Regions from separate parts of the Streptomyces sp. NPDC088706 genome, predicted to be linked through region 1. Evidence: riboswitches for the same ligand, from Rfam matches in the RefSeq annotation. Region 1 holds a riboswitch; each other region holds the start of a gene.
The links. Region 1 has a riboswitch for thiamine pyrophosphate ahead of thiC (phosphomethylpyrimidine synthase ThiC). Riboswitches for the same ligand answer to the same signal wherever they lie in the genome.
Positions count from the first base shown of each region.

Region 2: it holds a riboswitch for thiamine pyrophosphate, as region 1 does, so the genes downstream of both, ACIQAK_RS26730 (thiamine ABC transporter substrate-binding protein) here and thiC (phosphomethylpyrimidine synthase ThiC) in region 1, are expected to answer to the same signal.
Region 3: it holds a riboswitch for thiamine pyrophosphate, as region 1 does, so the genes downstream of both, thiO (glycine oxidase ThiO) here and thiC (phosphomethylpyrimidine synthase ThiC) in region 1, are expected to answer to the same signal.

Region 1 is NZ_JBIVLW010000003.1:497,475-502,547, reverse strand. Features, by position in the region: gene ACIQAK_RS11745 (hypothetical protein) at 1-94, shown strand, start outside; gene ACIQAK_RS11740 (DUF805 domain-containing protein) at 264-620, opposite strand; gene thiC (phosphomethylpyrimidine synthase ThiC) at 928-2,748, opposite strand; TPP riboswitch at 2,741-2,874, opposite strand; gene ACIQAK_RS11730 (YibE/F family protein) at 2,945-4,285, shown strand; gene ACIQAK_RS11725 (SsgA family sporulation/cell division regulator) at 4,305-4,742, opposite strand; gene ACIQAK_RS11720 (helix-turn-helix domain-containing protein) at 4,844-5,073, opposite strand, start outside.
Region 2 is NZ_JBIVLW010000015.1:60,550-65,622, forward strand. Features, by position in the region: gene ACIQAK_RS26720 (phosphatidate cytidylyltransferase) at 1-193, shown strand, start outside; gene rlmN (23S rRNA (adenine(2503)-C(2))-methyltransferase RlmN) at 294-1,400, shown strand; TPP riboswitch at 1,466-1,582, shown strand; gene ACIQAK_RS26730 (thiamine ABC transporter substrate-binding protein) at 1,665-2,765, shown strand; gene ACIQAK_RS26735 (iron ABC transporter permease) at 2,819-4,432, shown strand; gene ACIQAK_RS26740 (ABC transporter ATP-binding protein) at 4,438-5,073, shown strand, end outside.
Region 3 is NZ_JBIVLW010000001.1:321,672-326,744, forward strand. Features, by position in the region: gene thiE (thiamine phosphate synthase) at 1-483, opposite strand, end outside; gene ACIQAK_RS01485 (Rv2175c family DNA-binding protein) at 563-928, opposite strand; gene ACIQAK_RS01490 (FAD-dependent oxidoreductase) at 1,022-2,266, opposite strand; gene ACIQAK_RS01495 (hypothetical protein) at 2,296-2,637, opposite strand; TPP riboswitch at 2,701-2,813, shown strand; gene thiO (glycine oxidase ThiO) at 2,811-4,019, shown strand; gene thiS (sulfur carrier protein ThiS) at 4,016-4,228, shown strand; gene ACIQAK_RS01510 (thiazole synthase) at 4,231-5,025, shown strand.

The sequences.
Region 1 (5,073 bases):
GGAGGACGGCCCGTCGGCGGGGCCCCGGCCGACCTTCACGAGCCCCGACTTCAGCAGCCCGGACTTCGGCGGGCCGGAGCACCGGCCGGAATAGCGGTACGGGGCCGAGCCCTCCGGCCCCGTACCGGGCAGAGCCCTCCCGGGGTCCGGGAGGGCTTGCGGCTCCCGGCCGGCCCCGCCCTCGCCCCCGGAAACGCCGCAGGCCGGGGCGGCAAGTGCCGCACCCGGCCCGGGAGATGCTCCGGATCGACCGGAGCAGTGGATCAGACCGTCTGCGGAGCGAGCTTCGGGTTGGTCCCGTACTCGTTCGCCTCCGCCTTGCCCTCCGAGGCAAGGAAGACCAGCAGGACGATGCCGCCGACCAGCGGGACGAACGAGATCAGGAACCACCAGCCGGACCGGCCGGTGTCGTGCAGCCGGCGCACCATCACGGCGAGCGACGGGATGATCGTCGCAACCATGTAGATGAGGTACGGGACCGTCGTGTCGATCGCGGCGCCGAGACCCATCAGGATGGCCACCACAATCAGGTTGATGAGCGTGAACAGCCAGTACTCCTTGCGGCGCGCGCGTCCACTGAAGCCTGCGTAGTTCTTGAGTACGGCCAGGTACCAGTTCACTGTGTTTCCCTCCCCAGGCCCCCCGTGCGAGGGCCACCAATTTCAGCCAAGCAAGCCGGAAAGTAAGCCACAGATAAGGAGCGGGTCAAGCTCAGTTGACGCAGCTGCGAAACGTACATCCAGCTGCCGCACGACTGTGTCCATACTGTCGCCTAACAAGGCCCGCAACCACACCAGATGATCATCAAGGCCGCAAGGCGCCCATAAGGGAAGCCCGTTGGCCTCACGTCAATCGGTCAAGAGGCTGGAACGGCAGCCGTCCCCGACACCGCCGGGGGTGTCGGGGACGGCGATCGGGCCGCAGAGGCTAGTCGGCGATCGGCAGGTAGACGCGGTTGCCGGCGGCCGCGAACTCCTTCGACTTCTCGGCCATGCCCTCCTCGATCTCCTCCTGTGAACCGCCGTGCTGGCGGCGGATGTCCTGGGAGATCTTCATCGAGCAGAACTTCGGCCCGCACATGGAGCAGAAGTGCGCCGTCTTCGCCGGCTCGGCGGGCAGCGTCTCGTCGTGGAACTCCCGGGCCGTGTCCGGGTCGAGGGCCAGGTTGAACTGGTCCTCCCACCGGAACTCGAACCGAGCGTCGGAGAGCGCGTCGTCCCACTCCTGCGCGCCCGGGTGCCCCTTGGCGAGGTCGGCCGCGTGGGCGGCGATCTTGTAGGTGATCACGCCCGTCTTCACGTCGTCCCGGTTGGGCAGCCCCAGGTGCTCCTTGGGCGTGACGTAGCAGAGCATCGCCGTGCCCCACCAGGCGATCATCGCGGCGCCGATGCCCGAGGTGATGTGGTCGTAGGCGGGCGCGACGTCCGTGGTCAGCGGGCCGAGCGTGTAGAACGGCGCCTCCTCGCAGATCTCCTGCTGGAGGTCGATGTTCTCCTTGATCTTGTGCATCGGGACGTGCCCGGGGCCCTCGATCATGGTCTGGACGCCGAACCGCTTGGCGATCGTGTTCAGCTCGCCCAGCGTGCGCAGCTCGGCGAACTGCGCCTCGTCGTTGGCGTCGGCGATCGAACCGGGGCGCAGCCCGTCACCGAGGGAGTAGGTGACGTCGTACGCCGCGAGGATCTCGCAGAGCTCCTCGAAGCGCTCGTAGAGGAACGACTCCTTGTGGTGCGCCAGGCACCAGGCCGCCATGATCGAGCCGCCGCGCGAGACGATACCGGTCTTGCGACGGGCCGTCAGTGGGACGTACGGCAGGCGCACTCCGGCGTGCACCGTCATGTAGTCCACGCCCTGTTCGGCCTGCTCGATGACGGTGTCCTTGTAGATCTCCCAGGTCAGCTCCTCGGCCCGGCCGTCCACCTTTTCCAGCGCCTGGTACAGCGGGACGGTGCCGATCGGTACGGGGGAGTTGCGCAGCACCCACTCACGGGTGGTGTGGATGTTGCGGCCGGTGGACAGGTCCATGACCGTGTCGGCGCCCCATTTGGTCGCCCAGGTCATCTTGTCCACCTCCTCCTCGATGGAGGAGGTGACGGCCGAGTTGCCGATGTTGGCGTTGACCTTCACCAGGAACCGCTTGCCGATGATCATCGGCTCGATCTCGGGGTGGTTGACGTTGGCCGGCAGCACGGCGCGACCCGCCGCGATCTCCTCGCGGACGACCTCGGCCTCGACGTTCTCCCGGATCGCGACGTATTCCATCTCCGGGGTGATCTCACCCCGCCGGGCGTACGCGAGCTGGGTGACGGGGCGTCCGTCGCGGCTGCGGCGCGGCTGGCGCGGCCGGCCGGGGAAGACGGCGTCCAGGTTGCGCAGCCCGCCGCGCGGCGAGGTGTGCTTGAGCCCGTCGTCCTCGGGGCGGGCCGGGCGGCCCGCGTACTCCTCGGTGTCGCCGCGGGCGATGATCCAGTTCTCCCGCAGGGGCGCGAGGCCGCGGCGGACATCGGTGTCGATGGAGGGATCGGTGTACGGCCCCGACGTGTCGTACAGCGTCACGTCCTTGCCGTTGGTCAGGTGCACCTGTCGGACCGGCACCCGGAGGTCCGGGCGTGAGCCCTGGACGTACCCCTTGTGCCAACCGATGGACTTCCCGGCCTCGTCCTTCGGGGTCCCGTCGCCCGGCGTCGTGCCGTTCGGCGTTCCGTCGTTCTGTTTCGAGGCAGGCGTGCGTGCGTCCGCTGTGGTCATGAGACCTACTCCCTACGCCGGCATTACCCGGTAACAGGTTCGGCGGTCGGCGCAGCGTGTTCCGTACAGATGTACGGCGGTCAGCGCCCTCTCAGCCCGGTGCTCCGAGCTCCCGCGTGTGCAAAGGTGCCTCCACGCTAGCGTCCTTTCCGGCGAGCTGACCAGAGGGCCCTCCCGTTCTTGCGATGATCGCCCCGTGACCTCCCCCCAAAGTGACCCCGCACCCCCGCCCCAGGACCACCCCCACGGCCACACGCACAGCCACGGGCCCGCCGCCCCGGTCTCCCAGCACCTGCGCAAGGTCATCGCCGCGGTACTGATCCCGTTCGCCACGGCGGTCGTCGTCGGCCTGATCGCGTTCTGGCCCGGTGGCGCCCCCGACCACGAGCGCACCGGTGTCGGATTCGACCGGCAGACCCAGGACGGCAAGGTGGTCCAGGTCGTCAAGGTCGACTGCGCCGACGTCAACGCCGCGCAGGTCCCGCCGACCGGTGACACCTCCACCCCCCCGGGCCGGGAAGCCGTGGACGAGGAGGAAGGGGAGTGCGCGAAGGCGACCGTCGAAGTGACCAGCGGTGACGACAAGGGCCGCAGGTTCGTCGAGGTGGTCCAGCCGGACGCGCCCCGCCAACTACGCGAGGGCCAGGGCGTGGTCGTGGCCTACGCCCCCGACGCGCCCCGCGACCTCCAGTACTCCGTCACCGATGTGAACCGGAAGATCCCGATGACGCTGCTGGCCGCGATCTTCGCCCTGGCGGTGGTCGCGGTGGGCCGGCTGCGCGGGGTGATGGCGCTGGTGGCGCTGGCCGTCTCGTTCGCCGTACTGACGCTGTTCATCCTGCCGGCGATCCTGCAGGGCTCGAATCCGCTGGTGGTGGCGGTGATCGGGGCCAGCGCCATCATGCTGGCGGCGCTCTACATGTGCCACGGGGTGACCGCGCGCACCTCCGTAGCGGTCATCGGCACGCTGATCTCCCTGCTGCTGATCGGGCTGCTGGGCTCCCTGTTCATCGGCTGGGCGGACCTGAGCGGCAACACCGACGACAACACCGGCCTCATCCACGGGCTGTACCCGGACATCGACATGAGCGGTCTGCTGCTGGCCGGTGTCATCATCGGATCGCTCGGGGTGCTCGACGATGTGACGGTCACCCAGACCTCCGCCGTCTGGGAACTGCATCAGGCGGACCCGCGGATGGGTTGGCGCGGGCTGTACCGGGCAGGTATCCGCATCGGACGGGACCACATCGCCTCGGTCGTGAACACCCTGGTGCTGGCGTACGCGGGCGCGGCGCTGCCGCTGCTGCTGCTCTTCTCCATCGCCCAGAGCAACGTGGGGACGGTGGCCAACAGCGAGTTGGTCGCCGAGGAGATCGTCCGGACGCTGGTCGGTTCGATCGGTCTGGTCGCGTCGGTGCCGGTGACGACGGTGCTCGCCGCACTGGTGGTCTCCGCGGACCGCCCGGGGACCGGCACCTCCTCATCCACGGCCGCCGCCCCCGCGCGGACCGGCAGGGGCCGCCGCCGTAAGGCGTGAGGCGGGGAGGTACGGGCGCTCAGCCCGCGTTCTGTTCCTCGGCGAGGATGCGGCCGAGCGCCTCCTCCAGGTTGCCGTCGAAGTCACCCAGCGTGTGCTCCTGACCGAGGGGCACCAGCTTGTCGGTCCGGTCGAGGAACGCCACCAGCGGTGCCGTGCCGGCTCTGAACAGCGCGCGGTCCGCGCCCACCTGGAGGCGGATGTGCACATCGCCGAGGCCCTCGGGCTCCGTCGGCCCGATGTGCACATCGCCGTCGCCACTGGGGCTGTTGATCCCGTCCAGCAGCAGCTCGCGGCCGAATGCCCAGGTCACAGGGGCATCGCCGGGCAGATGGAACGTCATCCGGATGGCATAGGGATCAGCCACCTCGTACCGGAGCTCCACCGGAATACGGAAGGAGAGCTCCTCGGAGACGAGGAAGCTCATCATGACCTCTGCTTGAACCGACTCGCGCATCGTTCAACCCCGCAGTAGATGAAACTGGCCAGGAATGATCCCCTATGGCCCTATTGACGCCATCGTGGTGCACGCGATAGCAGATCACAAGGAGTGATTTTTCAGATACTGATAGAGAACACGAACGAACGCAAGAGGCTCGCCACTTCGCCACGTAGCTGTTCGACTGCGGGCAGCAACCGTTCCTCCCGGTCCAGGGGTACGGAAATGGCCATGGCCGCAATGGTGGCACCGGCCGTGACGGGAATGGCGGCGCAGACGGTCCCCAGTGCGTACTCCTGGCGTTCGATGACCGGTTCACCCCGCCGCAACGTCCGCAGCCGCTCCAGAA
Region 2 (5,073 bases), on a different contig from region 1:
GCTCGGTCTCGCGGTCGCCGTCAGTGCCACCCTCGGCGACCTGGGCGAGTCGATGATCAAGCGGGACCTCGGGATCAAGGACATGGGCACCCTGCTCCCCGGCCACGGCGGCATCATGGACCGGCTGGACTCGCTGCTGCCGACCGCGCCGGTGGTCTGGCTCCTGCTGGTGCTGTTCGTCGGCTCCGGCTGAGCCCGTACGCACCCGTCCCACCTGCACGTTCTACGAGTGAGGGTCCGTCGTCCACAGGGCGGCGGGCCCTCACCCGTCTGTCTGCGACACTGGATGAACCATGCCTAAGCCCGGAGAACTCACTTTCGTCGCGCCCCGCGGAGCCAAGAAGCCGCCGCGGCACCTCGCCGACCTCACGCCCGCCGAGCGCAAGGAAGCGGTCGCCGCGACCGGCGAGAAGCCGTTCCGCGCCCAGCAGCTCTCGCAGCACTACTTCGCGCGGTACGCGCACGACCCGGCGCAGTGGACCAACATTCCCGCCGGGTCCCGGGAGAAGCTCGCCGAGGCGCTGTTCCCCGACCTGATGTCCGTGGTCCGCCACATCAGCTGCGACGACGACACCACCCGTAAGACGCTGTGGAAGCTGCACGACGGGACGCTCGTCGAGTCCGTCCTGATGCGCTACCCCGAGCGCGTCACGATGTGCATCTCCTCCCAGGCCGGCTGCGGGATGAACTGCCCCTTCTGCGCCACCGGGCAGGCCGGGCTCGACCGCAATCTGTCCACCGCCGAGATCGTGCACCAGATCGTCGACGGCATGCGGGCCCTGCGCGACGGCGAGGTGCCCGGCGGTCCTGCCCGGCTCTCCAACATCGTCTTCATGGGCATGGGCGAGCCGCTCGCCAACTACAACCGCGTCGTCGGAGCGATCCGCCGGCTCACCGACCCCGAGCCGGACGGTCTCGGCCTCTCCCAGCGCGGGATCACCGTCTCCACCGTCGGGCTCGTCCCGGCGATGCTGCGCTTCGCGGACGAGGGCTTCAAGTGCCGCCTGGCCGTCTCGCTGCACGCCCCGGACGACGAGCTGCGCGACACCCTGGTCCCCGTCAACACCCGGTGGAACGTGCGCGAGGTGCTGGACGCCGCCTGGGAGTACGCGGAGAAGTCCGGCCGCCGCATCTCCATCGAGTACGCCCTGATCCGGGACATCAACGACCAGGCCTGGCGCGGCGACCTGCTCGGCCGGCTGCTCAAGGGCAAGCGGGTGCACGTCAACCTGATCCCGCTCAACCCCACGCCCGGCTCCAAGTGGACAGCCTCGCGGCCCGAGGACGAGAAGGCGTTCGTCGAGGCCATCGCGGCCCACGGCGTGCCCGTCACCGTCCGGGACACCCGCGGCCAGGAGATCGACGGGGCCTGCGGGCAGCTGGCGGCCTCCGAGCGCTGAGTGCGGACGGCCTCACGGCACCCGGCCGAAAACCGCCGGTGTAGCCTGGGCGCGAAATCAACTTCATATTCCGACAGGGGAGCGCCACAGCGCTGAGAGTGCGGCACCGAGGACAGGTCGGCCGCAGACCCTCTGAACCTCGCCCGGGTCATTCCGGGTAGGAAGTTCGGACCTTACTCAAGCTGTTGCGCCCTGCCCGCTTCCGGTACGACCCGGCGGCGGGCAGGGCCGCGTCTCTTCCTGGTCACCTCCAGGAGGAATCACATGAACACCACCAAGAAGTACGCCTCGACCGCGCTCGCGGCGGCGCTCGGCGTCACCGTCCTCGCGGGCTGCGGCGGCTCGGGCGACAGCTCGGCCGGGTCCGGCGCGTCCAAGGGCAGCGGCTCCAGGACCGTCACCCTGGTCACCCACGACTCCTTCAACGCCTCGCCAGCGGTGCTGAAGCGGTTCACCAAGGAGAGCGGCTACACCGTCAAGCTCCTCAAGAGCGGCGACGCCGGCGCCGCCCTCAACCAGGAGATCCTGACCAAGGGCTCCCCGCGCGGCGACGTCTTCTTCGGCGTCGACAACACCCTGCTCTCCCGCGCCCTCGACAACGGCCTCTTCACCGCGTACGAGGCCAAGGGCCTGGACCGGGTCGCGGAGGGCACCGAGCAGGACGACAAGCACCGCGTCACGCCCGTCGACACCGGCGACATCTGCGTCAACTACGACAAGAAGTACTTCGCCGACAAGAAACTCGCGCCGCCGCAGACCTTCGAGGACCTGCTGAAGCCCGCGTACAAGAACCTCCTCGTCACCGAGAACGCGGCGAGCTCCTCGCCCGGCCTCGGCTTCCTCCTCGGCACCGTCGCCACCCAGGGCGAGGACGGCTACGAGGCGTACTGGAAGAAGCTCAAGGCCAACGGCGTCAAGGTGGTCGACAGCTGGGAGCAGGCCTACAGCGAGGAGTTCTCCGGCTCCGCCGGCGGCAGGAAGGCCAAGGCGGACCGGCCGCTCGTCGTCTCCTACGCCTCCAGCCCGCCCGTCGAGGTCCTCTACGCCGACCCGCGGCCCGAGGAGGCCCCCACCGGCGTCTCCACCGGGACCTGCTTCCGGCAGACCGAGTACGCCGGACTGCTGGACGGCGCGAAGAACGAGGAGGGCGGCAAGGCGCTGCTGGACTTCCTGATCAGCAAGCCGTTCCAGGAGGACGTGCCGCTGAACATGTTCGTGAACCCGGTCGTCACGGACGCGAAGCTCCCGGCGATCTTCACCGAGTTCGGCGAGAGTGTCGACAAGCCGGCCACGGTGGCGCCGGACAAGATCGCCGCCAACCGTGAGCAGTGGGTCCGGTCGTGGCACTCGCTCGCCGTGAAGTAGCCGGTACCGCCGGCGGGGGAGGGCGGCGCGGGGCGGCGGTACGGCTCGGCCTGATGGCCGTGCCCGTCGCGTTCTTCGCCCTCTTCTTCGGCTACCCCGTGACCGCGATCGTCGGCCGTGGGCTGAAGGTGGCGGGCCGGTGGCAGTTCGGGCGGATCGGCGAGGTGCTGATCCGCCCGGACATCCTCGACGTCCTCTGGTTCACCACCTGGCAGGCCCTCGCCTCCACCGCGCTCACCCTGCTGATCGCCCTGCCCGGCGCGTATGTCTTCGCCCGCTTCGACTTCCCCGGGAAGCAGGTGCTGCGCGCGGTCGTCACCGTGCCCTTCGTGCTGCCCACGGTCGTCGTCGGCACCGCGTTCCTGGCGCTGCTCGGGCGCGGCGGCTTCCTGGACGAGCTGTGGGGGCTGCGGCTCGACACCACCGTGTGGGCGATCCTGCTGGCGCACGTCTTCTTCAACTACGCCGTGGTCGTACGGACGGTGGGCGGCCTCTGGTCGCAGCTGGACCCGCGCCAGGAGGAGGCCGCCCGGGTGCTCGGCGCCGGACGGTTCGCCGCCTGGCGGCGGGTGACGCTGCCCGCGCTCGCTCCGGCGGTGGCCGCCGCCGCACTGATGGTCTTCCTGTTCACGTTCACCTCGTTCGGTGTCGTGCAGATCCTCGGCGGCCCGGGCTACTCCACCCTGGAGGTGGAGGTCTACCGCCAGACCGCCCAACTGCTCGACCTGCCGACGGCCGCCGTGCTGACCATGGTCCAGTTCGCGGCGGTCGGCGCGATCCTCGCCCTGCACGCCGTGACCGTACGCCGCCGGGAGCGGGCGCTGAAGCTCGTCGACCCGGCGCAGACCTCCCGCCGGCCGCGCGGCGCCGGACAGTGGGCGCTGCTCGGCGGGGTGCTGTTCACCGCGCTGCCGCTGATCCTGCTGCCGCTCGGGGTGCTGGTGGAGCGGTCGTTCGACGGGCCGGGAGGTCACGGCCTCGGCTACTACAGGGCACTCCAGACGGCCGGGGGCAGCGGCTCGACCTTCTTGGTGCCGCCGCTGGAGGCGGTCGGCAACTCACTGCGATACGCGTTCGTCGCCACCCTCATCGCCCTGGTCGTCGGCGGTCTCGCGGCGGCAGCCCTGACCCGGCGGGCGGGGCCGCTGGTACGCGGATTCGACGCGCTGCTGATGCTGCCGCTCGGGGTCTCCGCCGTCACCGTCGGCTTCGGCTTCCTGATCACCCTGGACAAGCCGCCGCTGGACCTGCGGACCTCCTGGATCCTGGTCCCGCTGGCCCAGGCGCTGGTGGGCGTCCCCTTCGTCGTACGGACCATGCTCCCCGTACTCCGTGCGGTGGACGACCGGCTGCGCGAGGCCGCCGCCGTGCTGGGGGCCTCACCGCTGCGGGCCTGGCGCGAGGTCGATCTGCCGCTGGTGCGCCGGGCGGTGCTGGTCGCGGCCGGGTTCGCGTTCGCCGTGTCGCTCGGGGAGTTCGGCGCCACCGTCTTCATCGCCCGGCCCGACAACCCGACCCTGCCGGTCGCGGTCGCCCGGCTGCTGGGTCGGTCCGGGGAGCTCAACTACGGGCAGGCGATGGCCCTCAGCACGATCCTGATGCTGGTGTGCGCGGCCTCGCTGCTGCTCCTCGAACGCATCCGTACCGACCGATCCGGGGAGTTCTGAACGACATGCTGAGCTTGCAGGCGGCCACCGTACGGTTCGGGCAGCGGGCCGCCCTCGACGCCGTCGACCTGGAGGTCGCCGACCACCGGATCGTCTGCCTGCTCGGCCCCAGCGGCAGCGGGAAGTCCACCCTGCTCCGGGCCGTCGCCGGGCTCCAGCCCATGGACGGCGGCCGGGTGCTGCTGGCCGGCCAGGACCAGGCGGGCGTCCCGGTCCACCGGCGCGGCCTCGGCCTGATGTTCCAGGATCACCAGCTCTTCCCGCACCGCGATGTCGGCGCCAACGTCGCCTTCGGGCTGCGGATGCACGGCACCGGGCGGGCGGAATCCGAGCGCCGGGTCCGTGAACTCATGGAGCTGGTGGGCCTCCCCGGCGCCGAGCGACGTGCGGTCGCCGCCCTCTCCGGCGGGGAGCAGCAGCGCGTCGCCCTGGCCCGCGCTCTCGCCCCACGCCCCAAGCTCCTGATGCTGGACGAGCCGCTCGGCCAGCTCGACCGCAGCCTGCGGGAACGGCTCGTCGTCGAACTGCGCACCCTCTTCCAGGACTTGGGTACGACGGTGCTAGCCGTCACCCACGACCAGGGCGAGGCGTTCGCGCTCGCCGACCGGGTCGTCGTGATGCGGGACGGCAGGATCGCCCAG
Region 3 (5,073 bases), on a different contig from region 1:
CGCCAGGGAGGCGGCGTACCGCACGAGGCCGAGGCCGGGGGCGTGGCGCCCGGGCTTGGTGGGGGTGGGCCAGCAGGGACCGGTGCAGAAGTAGTCCACGCCCTCCTGGGCGACGGCGGCGTCGACCTCGGACTCGGCGTGCGTGGAGCGGCCGACCAACCGGCCGGGGCCGATGATCGCGCGGGCGGCGTCCACCGGCAGGTCGCCCTGGCCCAGGTGCAGGACGTCGGCGCCGATGGCGTGGGCGACGTCGGCGCGGTCGTTGACGGCGAGGAGCTTGCCGTGGCGCCGGCAGGCGTCGGCGAGGACCGCGAGGTGATCGAGCTCCTCGGCGGCCTCCATGCCCTTGTCCCGGAGCTGGACGATGTCGACCCCACCGGAGAGCGCGGCGTCCAGGAACGCGGGGAGGTCGCCCTGCTTCCTGCGGGCGTCCGTACACAGATAGAGCCGGGCGTCGGACAGCTGCTCGCTGGGCGTGGGCATGGTGGAGTCCCCCCGTGGTCGTGGCGGGATACGGGCCGCGCTGCACGCGGGGCCCGTACGCCGCTTCCGGTCGTGTCGGTCAGACGGCGAGCGCCTGGGCGCGGCGCTTCACCTCCGTACCGCGATTCTCGCTCAGCGCCTGCGCGGGGGTGCCGGGCAGGGTCGGATCGGGGGTGAAGAGCCATTCCAGCATCTCTTCGTCGGAATAGCCGTCGTCCCTCAGGAGGGTCAGGGTGCCGGAGAGGCCCTTGACCACCTTGTCGCCGTCGATGAAGGCGGCGGGCACCTGAAGCGTCCGGTTCTCACCACGGCGTACGGCGATGAGCTGGCCCTCCTTGACCAGCTGCCGTACGCGCGTCACCTCGACGTCGAGCTTTTCCGCGATGTCGGGGAGGTGGAGCCAGGCGGGGACGAGAGCATCGGTCTTTGCGTCAATCTCGGTCACAAGGACAAGCGTGCCATCCCGGACCGACAGCCGGTAGCCGGGCCGACCGTACGGGGGTCCCACGGGCCGCGCTCGTACGGTCGGCCCGCAGGCTCACAGGGCGGTGGACTTCAGCGGTACGGCGGGGTCGGCGACCCGGTCGGGGTCGAGCACGGCTCCGGATTCGATGAGCTTGCGGCCCTGGGCGAGGTCACGGGGGCGGCCCACCGCGAGGACGGCGACCAGGGCCCCGGCCTTGAGCCAGCACACCGACCAGGCGGACTCGGCGCCGTCGCCGCGCCACAGCAGGGTGTCGGCGTGGGCGTGGTGGCCGGCGTACTGCACGAAGCGGCCGAACTGCTCGGACCAGAAGTAGGGGACGGGGTCGTGGACGGGGAGCGGCGCACCGCTCTCGGCGGCGAGGATCGCGGCGGCCGCGGTCCGCGGGCCCTGGAGGGCGTTGTCCCAGTGGTGGATCAGCAGGCGTTCGCCGTAGCGGGCGGAGGGGAAGGAGGCGCAGTCCCCGACCGCGTACACATCGGGCAGGGAGGTGCGCAGCGCGCTGTCGGCGGTGATCGAGCCGTCCGGGCCGCGTTCGACGCCGGAGCCGGCGAGCCAGCCGGTGGCGGGGCGGGCACCGATGCCGACGACGACGGCCCCGGCGGGCAGGGTGCGGCCGTCCGCGAGGGCGACCGCACCCTCCCCGACCCGCTCGACCCGGACGCCGGTGAGGAGTTCGGCGCCGCTCTCCGCGTACCAGCCGGCCATCGGGGCGGCGACCTCGGCGGGCAGGGTGCCGGCCAGCGGGCGGGCGGCGGCCTCGGCGACGGTGACCGCGCAGCCGGCGGCGCGGGCGGCGGTGGCGAACTCGGCGCCGATCCACCCCGCCCCGACGACGACCACGTCATGCTGCCGCTCCAGGACGGGCCGCAGCCGGGCGGCGTCGTCGAGGGTGCGCAGCAGATGGACGCCGGGGACGCCTTCGGTGCCGGGCAGGGCGATGGGCTCGGCGCCGGTCGCCAGGACCAGGACGTCGTAGGGGACGGGGCCGCCCGCCGTGTCCAGTACGTGGTCGGCGGCGCGCAGGGCGGTGACGTCCAGGCCGAGGCGGAGCGTGATGTCCAGCGCCTCGAAGTCGACGTCGAAGGCGGAGTCCTCGGCCTTGCCCAGCAGCACCGCCTTGGACAGGGGCGGCCGGTCGTAGGGCTGGTGGGGTTCGGCGCCGATCAGTGTGACGGGGCCGGTGAAGCCGGCTTCCCGCAGGGCGACGGCGGTCTGTACGCCCGCCATGCCCGCTCCGACGACCACGACGTTCCGTGTCCGCTGCCGCGCCGCGTGGTGTTCCGTCTGCTCGCTCACGTGTACCAGTCTATTCATCTGACGCAGCGTCAGGCGGGTACTTCCTCCACCACGCTCGTCCCGCTGCCCTCCTGGGACTCCCACGCCCAGCGCTCCTCCAGCCGCACCCGGCCGTCCGCGAGATCGACGACGGTGGAGAGGCAGTGGCCGCAGGAGGTCGTCCCGTCCTGCTTGAGCTGGACGTAGCGGAAGTCGAGCGCGTCCCCCTCGCGGGTGCCGACGAGATGACCGCGGACGACGTCACCGCCCGCGTACTCGGCCCAGATCCGGCCGCCCCGCTCGTGGTACGTGAAGCGGGTACGGGTGCCCACCTGGCCGGGGGCCTGGTCGGCGACGGGCGAGAGGACGAGTCCGTCGAGTGAACGGGCCACGGTGGCTGCTCCCTTGACCGGCCGCTTACCGGCCGTGGGCGAGTGGGTCTAGGCTGGCCACGGTAGAACACTCGCGGGAGCCCGGACGCACCGGGCTGAGAGGGAGGCTGGAGCGCCTCCGACCGTACGAACCTGATCCGGGTCATGCCGGCGAAGGGAGGGGCTGGACACCCATGCGCGTCTCGGGGAAAGCCTCCGGAATCCCGGGGGGAAGCTCAGGATCCGACGTCCTCGTCATCGGGGGCGGCGTCATCGGCCTGGTCACCGCGTGGCGGGCGGCCCAGCGCGGGCTGGCCGTCACCGTGGCCGATCCCGATCCGGGCGGCGGGGCCGCCCAGGTCGCGGCGGGCATGCTGGCCGCCGTCACCGAACTGCACTACGGCGAGGAGATGTTGCTCGGCCTCAACCTCGCCTCCGCCGCCCGCTATCCGGAGTTCGTCGCGGAGCTGGAGGCGGCGAGCGGCCGGGAGACCGGTTTCCGTACCTGCGGCACGCTGGCCGTCGCGCTGGACTCCGACGACCGCGCCCATCTGCGGGAGCTGCACGCCCTCCAGGAGCGTTCGGGCCTGGAGTCGGTCTGGCTCAGCGGCCGTGAGTGCCGACGCCTGGAGCCGATGCTGGCGCCGGGCGTGCGGGGCGGGCTGCGGGTCGACGGCGACCACCAGGTGGACCCGCGCCGGCTCGCCGCCGCGCTGCTGGCCGCCTGCGAGCGGGCGGGGGTCGCCTTCCACCGGGCCCCGGCCGAGCGGCTCACCGTCGCCGGGGGCCGGGCGGCCGGAGCCGTACTCGAAGGCGGTACGAAGCTCAAGGCCGACCAGGTCGTCCTCGCGGCGGGCAGCCTCAGCGGCCGGCTCGCGGGGCTGCCGGAGGAGGCCGTGCCGCCGGTCCGCCCGGTCAAGGGCCAGGTCCTGCGGCTGACCGTGCCACCGGCGTACGCCCCCTTCCTCAGCCGGACCGTGCGCGCCGTGGTCCGGGGCGGCCACCTCTACCTCGTACCGCGCGAGAACGGCGAGCTGGTCATCGGTGCCACCAGCGAGGAGATGGGCTGGGACACCACGGTCACCGCCGGCGGGGTGTACGAGCTGCTGCGCGACGCCCATGAGCTGGTACCCGGCATCACCGAGCTGCCGCTCACCGAGACCCGGGCCGGTCTGCGCCCCGCGTCGCCCGACAACGCACCCCTGCTCGGCCCGACCGCCCTGCCCGGTCTCCTCCTCGCCACCGGCCACCACCGCAACGGCGTCCTGCTGACGCCCGTCACCGGTGACGCGATGGCCGAGGTGCTGACCACCGGCGAGCTGCCCGAGGTGGCCCGCCCCTTCGCCCCGGGCCGGTTCGCGTCCGCCGTCGCCGCCCCCGTACTCCAGGAGCAGCCCGCATGAGCCCGTCCGTATCCGTCTCGGTGAACGGGGAGCCGCGCACCCTCGACGCGGGCACCCCGCTGGACCGCCTCGTCGCCACCCTGACCGCCGCGCCGTCCGGGGTCGCCGCCGCGGTCAACGAATGTGTCGTGCCGCGCGGCCGGTGGGCCGCCACCACGCTCGGCGAGGGTGACCGCGTCGAGGTCCTGACCGCCGTACAGGGAGGCTGACCGTGTCCGACGACGTCTTCACCCTGGGGCCCGCCACCTTCGGATCGCGGCTGATCATGGGCACCGGCGGCGCGCCGAGCCTGGAGGTGCTGGAACGCTCCCTGATCGCATCGGGGACCGAGCTGACCACGGTCGCCATGCGCCGGCTCGACCCGACCGTGCAGGGCTCGGTCCTCTCCGTGCTGGAGCGGCTCTCCATCCAGGTGCTGCCGAACACGGCGGGCTGCTTCACCGCGGGCGAGGCGGTGCTGACCGCGCGGCTGGCCCGGGAGGCGCTCGGGACCGACTGGGTCAAGCTGGAGGTGGTGGCCGACGAGCGGACGCTGCTGCCGGACCCGATCGAGCTGCTGGACGCGGCCGAGATCCTGGTCGACGACGGGTTCACCGTGCTGCCGTACACCAACGACGACCCGGTCCTCGCCCGGAAGCTGGAGGACGTGGGGTGCGCGGCGATCATGCCGCTCGGCTCCCCCATCGGCTCCGGGCTCGGCATCCGCAACCCGCACAACTTCGAGCTGATCGTGGAGCGGGCCGGGGTGCCGGTGATCCTGGACGCGGGGGCCGGGACCGCGTCGGACGCGGCGCTGGCGATGGAGCTGGGGTGCGCGGCTGTGATGCTCGCATCGGCGGTGACCCGGGCCCAGGAGCCGGAGCTGATGGCCGCCGCGATGCGGCACGCGGTGGACGGCGGACGTCTGGCGTACCGGGCGGGCCGCATTCCGCGCCGGCACTTCGCCGAGGCCTCCTCGCCGGTGGACGGGCGGGCGGCGCTCGACCCCGAGCGCCCGGCGTTCTGACACTCCCGCCGGGGAGTGTGCCGTGTCACGGATCGGTCCTGGAACGGC